Regions from separate parts of the Cedecea sp. B1(4) genome, predicted to be linked through region 3. Evidence: predicted binding sites of a transcription regulator. Region 3 holds the regulator's gene; each other region holds the start of a gene.
The links. Region 3 encodes sigma-54, which starts transcription at its own class of promoters, with help from an activator protein. Its sites were predicted from a motif close to GTTGGCACANNTTTCGCTNT; they were not measured.
Positions count from the first base shown of each region.

Region 1: a site for sigma-54 is predicted at 1,633-1,652, ahead of ACR6JA_RS18920 (pyridoxal-phosphate-dependent aminotransferase family protein). Genes of this name have one in related genera too.
Region 2: a site for sigma-54 is predicted at 1,689-1,708, ahead of norV (anaerobic nitric oxide reductase flavorubredoxin). Genes of this name have one in related genera too.
Region 4: a site for sigma-54 is predicted at 1,259-1,278, ahead of glnA (glutamate--ammonia ligase). Genes of this name have one in related genera too.

Region 1 is NZ_JCAHMZ010000008.1:384,704-387,876, reverse strand. It holds gene ACR6JA_RS18930 (gamma-glutamyltransferase family protein) at 1-553, opposite strand, end outside; gene ACR6JA_RS18925 (MurR/RpiR family transcriptional regulator) at 676-1,515, shown strand; gene ACR6JA_RS18920 (pyridoxal-phosphate-dependent aminotransferase family protein) at 1,702-2,943, shown strand; gene hpxK (allantoate amidohydrolase) at 2,943-3,173, shown strand, end outside.
Region 2 is NZ_JCAHMZ010000004.1:111,712-114,884, reverse strand. It holds gene norR (nitric oxide reductase transcriptional regulator NorR) at 1-1,535, opposite strand, end outside; gene norV (anaerobic nitric oxide reductase flavorubredoxin) at 1,757-3,173, shown strand, end outside.
Region 3 is NZ_JCAHMZ010000006.1:496,345-499,517, forward strand. It holds gene lptA (lipopolysaccharide ABC transporter substrate-binding protein LptA) at 1-409, shown strand, start outside; gene lptB (LPS export ABC transporter ATP-binding protein) at 416-1,141, shown strand; gene rpoN (RNA polymerase factor sigma-54) at 1,190-2,623, shown strand; gene hpf (ribosome hibernation promoting factor) at 2,646-2,933, shown strand; gene ptsN (PTS IIA-like nitrogen regulatory protein PtsN) at 3,015-3,173, shown strand, end outside.
Region 4 is NZ_JCAHMZ010000009.1:100,046-103,218, reverse strand. It holds gene glnA (glutamate--ammonia ligase) at 1-1,172, opposite strand, end outside; gene typA (ribosome-dependent GTPase TypA) at 1,549-3,173, shown strand, end outside.

The DNA of each region.
Region 1 (3,173 bases), on a different contig from region 3:
GCTGCGTGAAACGACTCCCGGTCGTGGGCACTTCACCACGCTGCAGGAACGTGTCGGCAAAACCTGGAATATCAACTAGCTCGGCGTATTTGCTTTGCGTCGCGTTCGCCTGAGAGGCGGTGACCGGGATCCCGTCCGCCGCATAGCGAATAGCATCGGCCATCAGGCGGGAAAGCGGCATCTGCCCGCCGCCAAGCTCCGATGACACTTTCAGTGCTTCTGCCCAGCCGCTTAGCGTGCCGGGCACGGTCAACGCAGCGCGGGTGCCGCGATGGGGAATAGCGCGTTCTCCCCGGTAGAAATCCAGTGACGCCAGCGATCCGGCGGCCCCGCTGGCGTCGATGGCCACAGGTTCCCCCTCAGGCGGAACAATCAGCCAGAATCCATCCCCGCCTATACCGTTCATATGGGGATAAACCACCGCGATAGTTGCGGCTGCGGCGACCATCGCTTCAATGGCATCACCGCCCTGGCGCAGCACAGACAGCGCACTTTCAGAAGCCAGATGATGGGGCGTTACCGCCATGCCTCCGGGGGCCATATTGCTTTGCATATTTTTCTTCTCTTGCAGGAAATCCGCTCGGGTAGGGGAGTCAGAAGCAAGAGATGTTCCAGGTTGACGAGGATCGTTTCACTGTGTCAGGCTTTGATGAAACAAAAGTTACAGGAGTCGGCATGAAACAGTTAGACGAGCGGTTGCGGGCGTCATGGGCGCTCTTTTCCCCGCAGGAGCAGCGCGTGGCCTCGTTCATAGTTGACCACTTTGATGACTTGATCAGCTACAACAGCGCCGAGTTGGCGCGGCTTTCAGGCGTGTCCAAGGCCACCGTGAGCCGCCTGTTTAAGCGCTTAGGTTACGAACGCTACAAAGATATGCGCGAAGAGCTGCGGACCCTGCGCCAGAGCGGGATGCCGCTGACGGAAAACCGTGATGCCGTGCAGGGCAACACGCTGCTGGCGCGTCATTACAAGCAGGAAATGGCGAACCTCACTCAACTGGTGAATCAGCTTGAAGCGGGCCCGTTTGCCGAAGTGGTCAATGCCCTTGTGAACGGAAAACGGCTGTTTATCATTGGGATGCGAAACTCCTGGCCGGTGGCGATGCACTTGCGCCAGCAGCTTTTGCAGGTGCGCAGCGGCGTACATCTGCTCCCGCAGCCGGGGCAGACGCTGGCGGAAGAGCTGGTGGATATCGGCCCGGAAGATTGCGTCGTCACCGTGGCGTTTCGCCGCAGGCCGCGCATTATCAAGCCGCTGCTCACCAGTTTGCAGCAGCGCGGTATACCGCTGGTGGTGCTGAGCGAACCGGGTTCGGCGGTGCTGGCAAGTTATCCTGGCTGGCATTTGAGCGCGCCGCTCGACAGCGTTTCGGCGTTTGACAGCTACAGCAGCGCCATGAGCCTGGTGAATTTACTGGCTAACGCGGTGCTGCACGAATCATTGACCAGTGGGCGTCAGCGTATCCATAATATCGCTGAATTGTATACAGAGCTGGACGAACTCGAACAGCGCTAATGCTCCTCGCTGGTGCAACTGCACAGTTCGGGTGAGCCAAAAGAGTTCATCGTTTTTACCCAAACCTGTTTTTCCGCGGTGGCTTAAGCCTGTCAGCCGGAAAAAATGTTGCCTGCGGCTGGCACATTAGTTGCAAAAGATGATTATAAGAATCTTTTGTTTCAATCTCAGACTCAAGGAATCGCCATGTTTGATATTCAGCAGTTTTCCCAGATCAACCCGCCGCACCGTTTGCTGATGGGGCCAGGCCCGATCAATGCCGATCCGCGCGTGCTGCGTGCCATGGCGAGCCAGCTTATCGGCCAGTATGACCCGGTGATGACGGGATATATGAATGAGGTGATGGTGCTGTACCGCGAGCTCTTCCGCACCGAAAACAAATGGACGATGCTGGTGGACGGCACTTCCCGCGCCGGGATCGAGGCCATTTTGCTGTCGGCTATTCGCCCTGGCGATAAAGTGCTTGTTCCCGTGTTTGGCCGTTTTGGTCACCTGCTGTGTGAGATTGCCCGCCGCTGCCGCGCCGAAGTGCACACCCTTGAAGTACCGTGGGGCGAAGTATTCAGCCCGCAGCAAATCGAAGACGCCATCAAAGCGGTAAAACCTCGCCTGCTGCTGACCGTACAGGGCGATACTTCCACCACGATGCTGCAGCCGCTGGCCGAACTGGGTGAGATCTGCCGCCGCCACGGCGTGCTGTTCTACACCGATGCTACAGCATCGTTTGGCGGGAACGAACTGCTCACCGATGCCTGGGGACTGGATGCCGTTTCCGCCGGATTGCAGAAGTGCCTGGGCGGCCCGTCAGGTAGCTCACCGGTCACCCTTAGCCCGAAAATGGAAGAGGCGATCCGCCGCCGTAAATGCGTGGAAGAAGGCATTCGCACCGCTGCCCATCAGGACGGGGACGAAGAGATGATCTACTCCAACTACTTCGATCTGGGCATGATCATGGACTACTGGGGGCCGGAACGCCTGAACCACCACACCGAAGCGACGAGCATGCTGTTTGCTGCCCGTGAGTGCGCCCGCGTGATCCTGGAAGAAGGTCTGGACGTCGGTATTGCCCGTCATGAGCTGCACGGCAGGGCGATGGTGGCGGGGATCCAGGGCATGGGGCTGGAAACATTCGGCGATCTTGACCACAAGATGAACAACGTCCTCGGCGTGACTATCCCAGCGCAGGTTCACGGCGAAGAGGTTCGTAAGCTGCTGCTGGAAGATTTCCATATCGAAATCGGCACCTCCTTCGGCCCGCTGCAGGGCAAAATCTGGCGCATCGGCACCATGGGCTACAACGCGCGCAAAGACTGCGTGCTGCAAACGCTCACCGCGCTGGAAGCGGTGCTTAACCGTCTCGGCTTTAAAAGCGTTCAGGGTGAAGCGATGCAGGCCGCGTGGAACGTTTACGCGCAGGGGGCCCGCTAATGGGCGCGCCGCTTATGGATGCTAACTATGCCGCGGTAGCCGCACAGCGCGTCATGGACAGGGCTGAACAGCTAGCTGCTATCAGCGAAAGCGCGGGCCAGCTGACCCGGGTTTACCTTTCGGTGCAACATTTGCGGGCGAATCAGCTGGTCGCTGGCTGGATGGAGCAGCTCGGCATGACGACCTGGCAGGACGCTGTCGGCAATATTTGTGGGCGTTACGAAGGCAGG
Region 2 (3,173 bases), on a different contig from region 3:
GTACTCCCTTGGGGTGATTTCACTCCCAGCCGCTTCGCCAGCCGGTGGAGGTTGGCCACATCGACGCCGAGCTGCCGGGCGCTGGCCGCCCAGTTATTGCCGTTACGGGCAAGCGCTTCCATAACCTGGCCGCGCTGAAACGCATCGGTCGCTTCTCGCAGGCTGGCAAAAGGGGTTTCTACAGGTGGAATTTCTGGCTCGTGGGCTACCACATCCAACTGGCCAGCAAGCTGGAAATGTTGAGGCTGAAGCACAAGCTCGCCCTGCGGGTAACCGGCGCGGGCCAGCACAATCGCGCGATAAATGGCGTGTTCCAGCTCGCGGATATTTCCCGGCCAGCCATACTGCGCCAGAAGCATCCGAGCCGATTCACTCAGCCCAACCTGCTTCAGCCCCATCTTCACGCGGCTTTGCTCGCAGAAAAAACCGGCCAGCAGCGCAATGTCCTCTCCCCGCTCGCGCAACGGTGGAATGTGCAGCGGAAAAACGCTCAGGCGGTGAAACAGGTCGGCGCGAAACTCGCCGGCCAGTACCTGCTGGCGCAGATCGCGGTTAGTCGCGGCCAATACCCGAACATCCACGCGCTGGCTGCGATCGTCCCCTACCCGCTGAATATCACCGTACTGCAACACGCGCAGCAGCTTGGCCTGCAGCGCCAGCGGTAATTCACCGATTTCATCGAGAAACAGTGTGCCGTTATCCGCCATTTCAAACTTGCCGGTACGGTGATGAATCGCCCCGGTAAAAGCGCCCTTCACATGGCCGAACAGCTCACTTTCCGCCACGCTTTCCGGTAGCGCGGCGCAGTTAAGGTAAACCAGCGGACTGGCCACCCTGACCGATCCGGCGTGAATCGCCCGCGCCACCAGCTCTTTCCCCACGCCAGTCTCGCCGGTGATCAGCACGTTCAGATCGGAACTGGCAACGATATCAATCTCTTTTTTCAGTTGGATGATGCCCGGCGAGCGGCCAATCATCTCCCCAGCGGCCTCCCGCGCAATAGCGGGCTGCACCGTGCCTTCCGGCGTTTGTTTTTCAAGCTGTTCCAGCAGCAAAGCATTGTTCAGCGCCCCGGACGCCAGCACGCCAATCAGCCTGAGTTCCTCATCGCTGAAGCTGTCGAACTGATAAGGATCCATGCCGTCCACGGTCAGCGCCCCGATGAGCGTCTGGTCGGCAAACAGCGGCAGCCCCAGACAGGCGTGAACCTTGAGTTCTTCATGGTCTGGAATCAGGCCGTCATACGGATCGGGCAGCTCGCTGTCTGCCGGGAAACGCACCACGTCACCCGCGCGGGCAATGGCCTCCAGTCGCGGATGAGCGTCCACGGCAAAGCGCCGCCCCAGCACATCGATGGCAAGGCCGTCTATCGCCAGCGGGTAAAAATGCCTCGACTCGTAGCGCAGCAGCGCCGTGGCATCACCGCCGAGCAGCTTTCTCAGGGTTCGGATAACGCGGGTAAAGCGATCGGAATGGCTGATGCCGCTCTGCAGTTCGATTGCAATGGCGGCGAGAGAAGACATCGACAGGCTCATAGGGAGGCTCCTGGAACGCGAGGCGTTCAGCTTACGCCTGAATAGTCAAAATGACAAACATCAGAGTCATTATGACCAAAAACAAAAATGTCATTATGACAATAAAAAAGAACACAAAAAACAACAAATAATTAAAAATCAATAAATTATAAAACTGGCACGATACTCGCAATAACACAGTCATTGAAGTACTTAACGCTATGACATCAATGAGGTTCTCAATGGCTATTCAGGTTAAAAACAACATTCAGTGGGTTGGGCAACGTGACTGGGAAGTGCGTGATTTTCACGGCACCGAATATAAAACGCTGCGCGGCAGCAGCTACAACAGCTACCTCATTCGCGAAGAGAAAACTGTCCTGATCGATACTGTGGACCACAAGTTCAGCCGCGAGTTTGTGCAAAACCTTGAGCGTGAAATTGACCTTAACACGCTCGACTACATCATTATCAACCACGCAGAAGAAGACCACGCGGGAGCGCTGACCGAGCTGATGTCACGCATCCCGCACACGCCAATCTACTGCACCGCCAACGGCATCGACTCCATTAATGGTCACCACCATCACCCGGAGTGGAACTTTAAGGTGGTGAAAACCGGCGACAGCCTGGACATCGGCAATGGCAAACAGCTGATCTTCGTTGAAACGCCAATGCTGCACTGGCCGGACAGCATGATGACCTACCTGACCGGCGACGCGGTGCTGTTCAGCAACGACGCCTTCGGCCAACATTACTGCGATGAACATCTGTTTAACGACGAAGTGGATCAGACCGAGCTGTTCGAACAATGCCAGCGCTACTACGCCAACATCCTGACGCCGTTCAGCCGCCTGGTAACGCCGAAAATTACCGAAATCCTCGGCTTCAATCTGCCGGTGGAGATGATTGCCACTTCCCACGGCGTGGTCTGGCGCGACAACCCGACGCAAATCGTTGAGCTGTACCTGAAATGGGCCGCCGATTACCAGGAAGACCGCATCACGCTGTTCTACGACACCATGTCGAACAACACCCGCATGATGGCGGACGCCATTGCCCAGGGCATTCACGAAGTTGACCCACGCGTGGCGGTGAAAATCTTCAACGTGGCGCGCAGCGATAAAAACGAAATTCTGACCAACGTGTTCCGCTCGAAAGGCGTGCTGGTCGGCACCTCCACCATGAACAACGTGATGATGCCGAAAATCGCCGGGCTGGTGGAAGAGATAACCGGGCTGCGCTTCCGCAACAAACGCGCCAGCGCCTTCGGCTCCCACGGCTGGAGCGGCGGCGCGGTCGATCGCCTTTCCACCCGTCTGCAGGACGCCGGGTTTGAAATGTCCCTCAGCCTGAAGGCGAAATGGCGTCCGGACGGCAACGCCCTGGAACTTTGCCGCGAACACGGTCGCGAAATCGCCCGCCAGTGGGCGCTCTCCCCGCTGCCGGTGGCTCAGGCTTCAATCTCCGTCGCTCCGCTAGCCGAAGAAGCAAAAGCAGAATCCACCGGCGCCGACCTCGGCCCCTGCATGCAGTGCAGCGTTTGCCAGTGGATTTACGATCCAGCCCAGGGCGAACCGATGCAGGCCGTTGAGCCAGGCACGCCATGGAGCGAAGTGCCTGACAGTTTCTTGTGCCCTGAATGTTCGCTGGGCAAAG
Region 3 (3,173 bases):
GGGCAACGTCGTTACCTTCACTGGCAATGTCGTTGTGACTCAGGGCACGATCAAAATCAACGCCGATAAAGTTGTTGTGACCCGCCCTGGCGGTGAACAAGGCAAAGAGGTGATTGATGGCTACGGTAACCCTGCTACTTTCTATCAAATGCAGGACAACGGTAAGCCGGTAAAAGGCCACGCGTCCACCATGCATTATGAATTGGCTAAAGATTTCGTTGTACTGACCGGCAACGCTTACCTTGAACAGCTGGACAGCAACATCACCGGCGACAAGATCACCTACCTGGTGAAAGAGCAAAAAATGCAGGCGTTTAGCGAGAAAGGCAAACGCGTGACCACCGTGCTGGTGCCGTCTCAGCTGCAAAACAAAAACGGCCAGCAACCAGCACCGAAAAAGAGTAACTGATTCGTTATGGCAACTTTAATTGCGAAAAACCTGGCCAAAGCCTACAAAGGCCGCCGCGTAGTCGAAGACGTCAGCCTGACCGTTAAATCAGGTGAAATCGTTGGGCTGCTCGGGCCAAACGGCGCCGGTAAAACCACGACGTTTTACATGGTAGTGGGGATCGTGCCACGCGATGCAGGCAACATCATTATTGATGAAGAAGACATCAGTCTGCTGCCGCTGCACGCTCGAGCTCGTCGCGGCATCGGCTATTTGCCGCAGGAAGCGTCAATTTTCCGCCGCCTGAGCGTTTTTGATAATCTGATGGCGGTGCTGCAGATTCGTGACGATCTGACTTCAGAACAGCGTGAAGACCGCGCTAATGAACTGATGGAAGAGTTCCACATTTCGCACCTGCGTAATAACCTCGGGCAGTCACTGTCCGGCGGTGAGCGCCGCCGCGTAGAAATTGCTCGCGCGCTTGCGGCAAACCCGAAGTTCATTTTGCTGGATGAACCCTTTGCCGGGGTTGATCCTATTTCCGTTATTGATATCAAACGCATTATCGAGCACCTGCGTGACAGCGGCCTCGGCGTATTGATTACAGACCATAACGTCCGCGAAACGCTGGCCGTCTGCGAACGCGCCTACATCGTTAGTCAGGGGCACCTGATTGCCCACGGTACACCGGAAGAAATCCTTGAAGACGAGCAAGTTAAGCGAGTCTATCTGGGCGAAGAGTTCAGACTCTGATAGGGTGGGAAGTCTTAAACGACTTATTTGAGGACGTTTGCTCTGAACATGAAGCAAGGTTTGCAATTACGGCTTAGCCAACAACTTGCTATGACGCCCCAGCTGCAGCAGGCCATCCGTCTGCTTCAGCTCTCAACGTTAGAGCTTCAGCAAGAACTCCAGCAGGCACTGGACAGTAATCCATTGCTTGAGCAAACCGACCTGCATGATGAGATCGATACTCAGGAAGTGCCTGAGAGCGAAGCAATGGACACCCGTGAAGCCCTCGAGCAGAAAGAGATGCCCGAAGAGCTGCCGCTGGATGCCAGTTGGGATGAAATTTACACCGCCGGTACCCCTTCAGGTACGGGAACTGACTATCTGGACGACGAGCTGCCTGTCTACCAGGGCGAGACCACCCAGTCCCTGCAGGACTACCTGATGTGGCAGGTCGATTTGACGCCATTTTCCGATACGGACGCCGCTATTGCGACGTCTATTGTCGATGCAGTGGATGAAACCGGGTATCTCACCGTGCCGCTGGAAGACATTCTGGAAAGTCTGGGCCACGACGATGTGAGCCTTGACGAAGTAGAAGCCGTCCTCAAACGCATCCAACGTTTTGATCCCGTCGGTGTCGCAGCACGAGACTTACGCGATTGCCTGTTAATTCAGCTTTCTCAGTACGCCAAAGAGACCCCATGGCTGGCGGAAGCCCGGCTTATTGTTAGCGATCACTTAGATCTGCTGGCAAATCACGACTTCCGGACGTTGATGCGGGTCACGCGTATCAAAGAGGACGCGCTTAAAGAGGCCATGTGCCTGATTCAGTCCCTCGATCCTCGCCCCGGCCAGTCGATCCAAACGGGTGAACCTGAGTACGTTATTCCTGATGTACTGGTGCGTAAACACCTGGCGCGCTGGGTTGTAGAGCTTAACGCAGACAGCATCCCGCGCCTCAAAATCAATCAGCAATACGCAGCCATGAGCGGCAACACGCGCAATGACAGCGACTCGCAGTTCATCCGCAGCAACCTGCAGGAAGCGAAATGGTTGATTAAAAGCCTGGAAAGTCGCAATGATACGTTATTGCGCGTGAGCCGATGCATTGTCGAACAGCAGCAGGCCTTCTTTGAGCACGGTGAAGAACACATGAAACCGATGGTGCTGGCCGATATTGCTCAGGCTGTGGACATGCACGAGTCGACAATTTCTAGGGTGACCACTCAGAAATATTTGCATAGCCCACGCGGCATCTTTGAATTGAAATATTTCTTCTCCAGTCACGTCAATACCGAAGGCGGCGGTGAAGCCTCCTCCACGGCAATTCGGGCGCTGGTGAAGAAGTTAATTGCTGCGGAAAACCCCGCCAAACCGCTGAGCGACAGTAAGTTAACCTCAATACTGTCGGATCAAGGTATTATGGTGGCGCGCCGCACAGTTGCGAAGTACCGAGAATCTTTATCCATTCCACCGTCAAACCAGCGTAAACAGCTGGTGTGACTTCACCGATAAGGAAGACACTATGCAGCTCAACATTACGGGACAAAACGTCGAGATCACTGAAGCACTGCGTGAATTTCTGAACTCGAAGTTTGCCAAACTGGAGCAGTACTTCGAAAGAATCAACCAAGTCTATATTGTATTAAAGGTGGAAAAAGTCACCCATACAGCGGATGCTACGCTGCATGTGAACGGTGGAGAACTGCATGCCAGTGCCGAAGGCCAGGACATGTATGCGGCGATTGACGGCCTGATTGATAAACTGGCCCGACAGTTAACGAAACACAAAGATAAACTAAAACAACACTGATAATCCGGGCATCCGATGTGCATATGGCCGGCCCGCTGCTTAAGTAGCGGGCCGTTTGCACAAAAGTGCTTAGGTGAACTTATGATGAACAACGATTCCGCTCTACAACTGAGCAATGTCCTTAACCAGGAATGTACTCGCAGTGGCGTCCACTGCCAGAGTAAAAAACGTGCGCTGGAAATCATCAGCGAACTGGCAGCCAAACAGCTTGGCCTTCCACCGCAGGTCGTTTTCGAAGCC
Region 4 (3,173 bases), on a different contig from region 3:
TCGCCAGGGTGGATCTTGTTCTTAATACCGTCCAGACCGGCCATCAGCAGCGCTGCGAAGCACAGGTATGGGTTAGCCGCTGGGTCCGGGAAGCGTACTTCGATACGACGTGCTTTCGGGGACGCAACAACCGGGATACGGATAGAAGCAGAACGGTTACGGGCAGAGTAAGCCAGCATAACTGGAGCTTCGTAGCCTGGGACCAGACGCTTGTAGGAGTTGGTAGTTGGGTTCGCCAGGGCGTTGATCGCTTTAGCGTGTTTGATAACACCCCCGATGTAGTACAGCGCTTGCTCAGACAGGCCAGCATATTTGTCACCGGAGAACAGGTTTACGCCGTTCTTGGACAGGGACATGTGGCAGTGCATGCCGGAACCGTTATCGCCAAACATTGGTTTTGGCATAAAGGTCGCGGTTTTGCCGTAAGCGTGAGCCACGTTGTGTACAACGTATTTGTAGATCTGAATTTCGTCGGCTTTTTTGGTCATGGTGTTGAAGCGGGTTGCCACTTCGTTCTGACCAGCGGTCGCCACTTCGTGGTGATGAGCTTCAACAACCAGGCCCATCTGCTCCATGGTCAGACACATAGCAGAACGCAGGTCCTGAGAAGAGTCGACCGGTGGCACTGGGAAATAACCGCCTTTCACCGCTGGACGGTGGCCTTTGTTACCGCCTTCGTATTTGGTGCCGGTGTTCCATGCGCCTTCGATATCATCGATAGCTACGTGGGAGCCGGAGATAGAGCTGCCGAAGCGAATGTCGTCGAACAGGAAGAATTCTGGCTCTGGCCCGAACAGAACGGTGTCTGCGATGCCGGTAGAGCGCAGGTAGTCTTCAGCGCGTTTTGCAATAGAACGCGGGTCACGGTCGTAGCCCTGCATAGTGCCTGGCTCGAGAATGTCACAGCGGATAATCAGGGTAGAGTCCGCGAAGAACGGGTCGATTACCGCCGTCGTTGGGTCTGGCATCAGCACCATGTCGGATTCGTTGATACCTTTCCAGCCACCAATCGAGGAGCCGTCAAACATTTTGCCTTCTTCGAAGAAGTCAGCATTTACCTGATGAGCAGGAATAGTGACGTGCTGTTCTTTACCTTTAGTGTCGGTAAAGCGCAGATCAACAAACTTAACTTCATGCTCATTCAGCATCGTCAAAACGTGTTCAGCGGACATACTTAAACTCTCCCGGATTGGTGTAGTCGTCGTGGTAACGAGGTAATCAAACACTTCTTAATGTGGCTTTTCGCCATAAAATGTTTAAAGCGAAATCTGTGCCAACTTTTAAATCACCCTAAAAAGGCGCTATCATGCGCACCATAGTGCAAAAGGGCTGCACCAGGATGAATAATTTGCACCAATATAGTGCTTCAGTATGAAACCTGAGCACCATATTGGTGCAATTTACGTTATGGCTCCCTTTTTAGCTCCGTGAAAGCGATCACAAACCCTTACTTTCTGCATTGTTTGTAAAGGTTCTTTGTGATCCTGTTCTGTCCTTCGATTAATACGTGTACAATAACGCGCTATTTCTAATGCCTGAGGCAAAGTTGTGATCGAAAATCTGCGTAATATCGCCATCATCGCGCACGTTGACCATGGTAAAACTACCCTGGTTGATAAGCTGCTGCAGCAATCTGGTACTTTCAGTAACGAACGTGCTGAAGCCACTGAACGCGTGATGGACTCCAATGACCTGGAGAAAGAGCGTGGGATTACCATCCTCGCTAAAAACACCGCTATCAAATGGAATGACTACCGTATCAACATCGTTGATACCCCAGGACACGCCGACTTCGGTGGTGAAGTTGAGCGCGTAATGTCAATGGTTGACTCCGTTCTGCTGGTGGTTGACGCAATGGATGGCCCAATGCCGCAGACGCGCTTCGTAACCAAGAAGGCGTTTGCCCATGGTTTGAAGCCGATCGTGGTTATCAACAAAGTTGACCGCCCTGGCGCGCGTCCTGACTGGGTTGTGGATCAGGTCTTCGACCTGTTCGTTAACCTTGATGCGACCGACGAACAGCTCGACTTCCCAATCATCTATGCATCCGCACTGAACGGCATCGCGGGTATGGATCACAATGATATGGCGGCGGATATGACTCCACTGTACCAGGCCATTGTCGATCGCGTGCCGGCACCGAACGTTGACCTCGATGGTCCACTGCAGATGCAAATTTCCCAGCTGGACTACAACAACTACGTTGGTGTTATCGGCATCGGCCGTATCAAACGCGGTAAAGTGAAGCCAAACCAGCAGATCACTATCATTGATAGCGAAGGGAAAACCCGTAACGGTAAAGTCGGTAAAGTGCTGACCCACCTGGGTCTGGAGCGTATCGAGTCTACCGAAGCTGAAGCTGGCGACATCATCGCTATCACCGGCCTGGGCGAGCTGAACATCTCCGACACCATTTGCGACCCGCAAAATGTTGAAGCGCTGCCGGCGCTGTCCGTTGATGAACCAACCGTTTCCATGTTCTTCAACGTCAACACCTCTCCGTTCTGCGGTAAAGAAGGTAAGTTCGTGACCTCTCGTCAGATTCTGGATCGTCTGAACAAAGAGCTGGTTCACAACGTTGCGCTGCGTGTTGAAGAAACCGAAGATGCGGACGCATTCCGCGTTTCCGGTCGTGGTGAACTGCACCTCTCCGTTCTGATCGAAAACATGCGTCGTGAAGGTTTCGAGCTGGCGGTATCCCGTCCGAAAGTTATCTTCCGCGAAATCGACGGCCGTAAACAAGAGCCGTTCGAAAACGTGACGCTGGATATCGAAGAGCAGCATCAGGGCTCCGTGATGCAGGCGCTCGGTGAGCGTAAAGGCGACCTGAAAAACATGAATCCAGACGGCAAAGGCCGCGTGCGTCTTGACTACGTTATCCCAAGCCGTGGTCTGATCGGCTTCCGTAACGAATTCATGACCATGACCTCCGGTACCGGTCTGCTGTACTCCACCTTCAGCCACTATGACGACATTCGTCAGGGCGAAGTGGGTCAGCGCCAGAACGGCGTACTGATTTCCAACGGTCAGGGTAAAGCGGTTGCGTTTGCGCTGTTCGGTCTGCAGGATCGCGGCAAGCTGTTCCTGGGTCACGGGGCTGAAGTTTACGAAGGCCAGATCATCGGTATTCACAGTCGTTCTAACGACCTGACCGTAAACTGCCTGACCGGTAA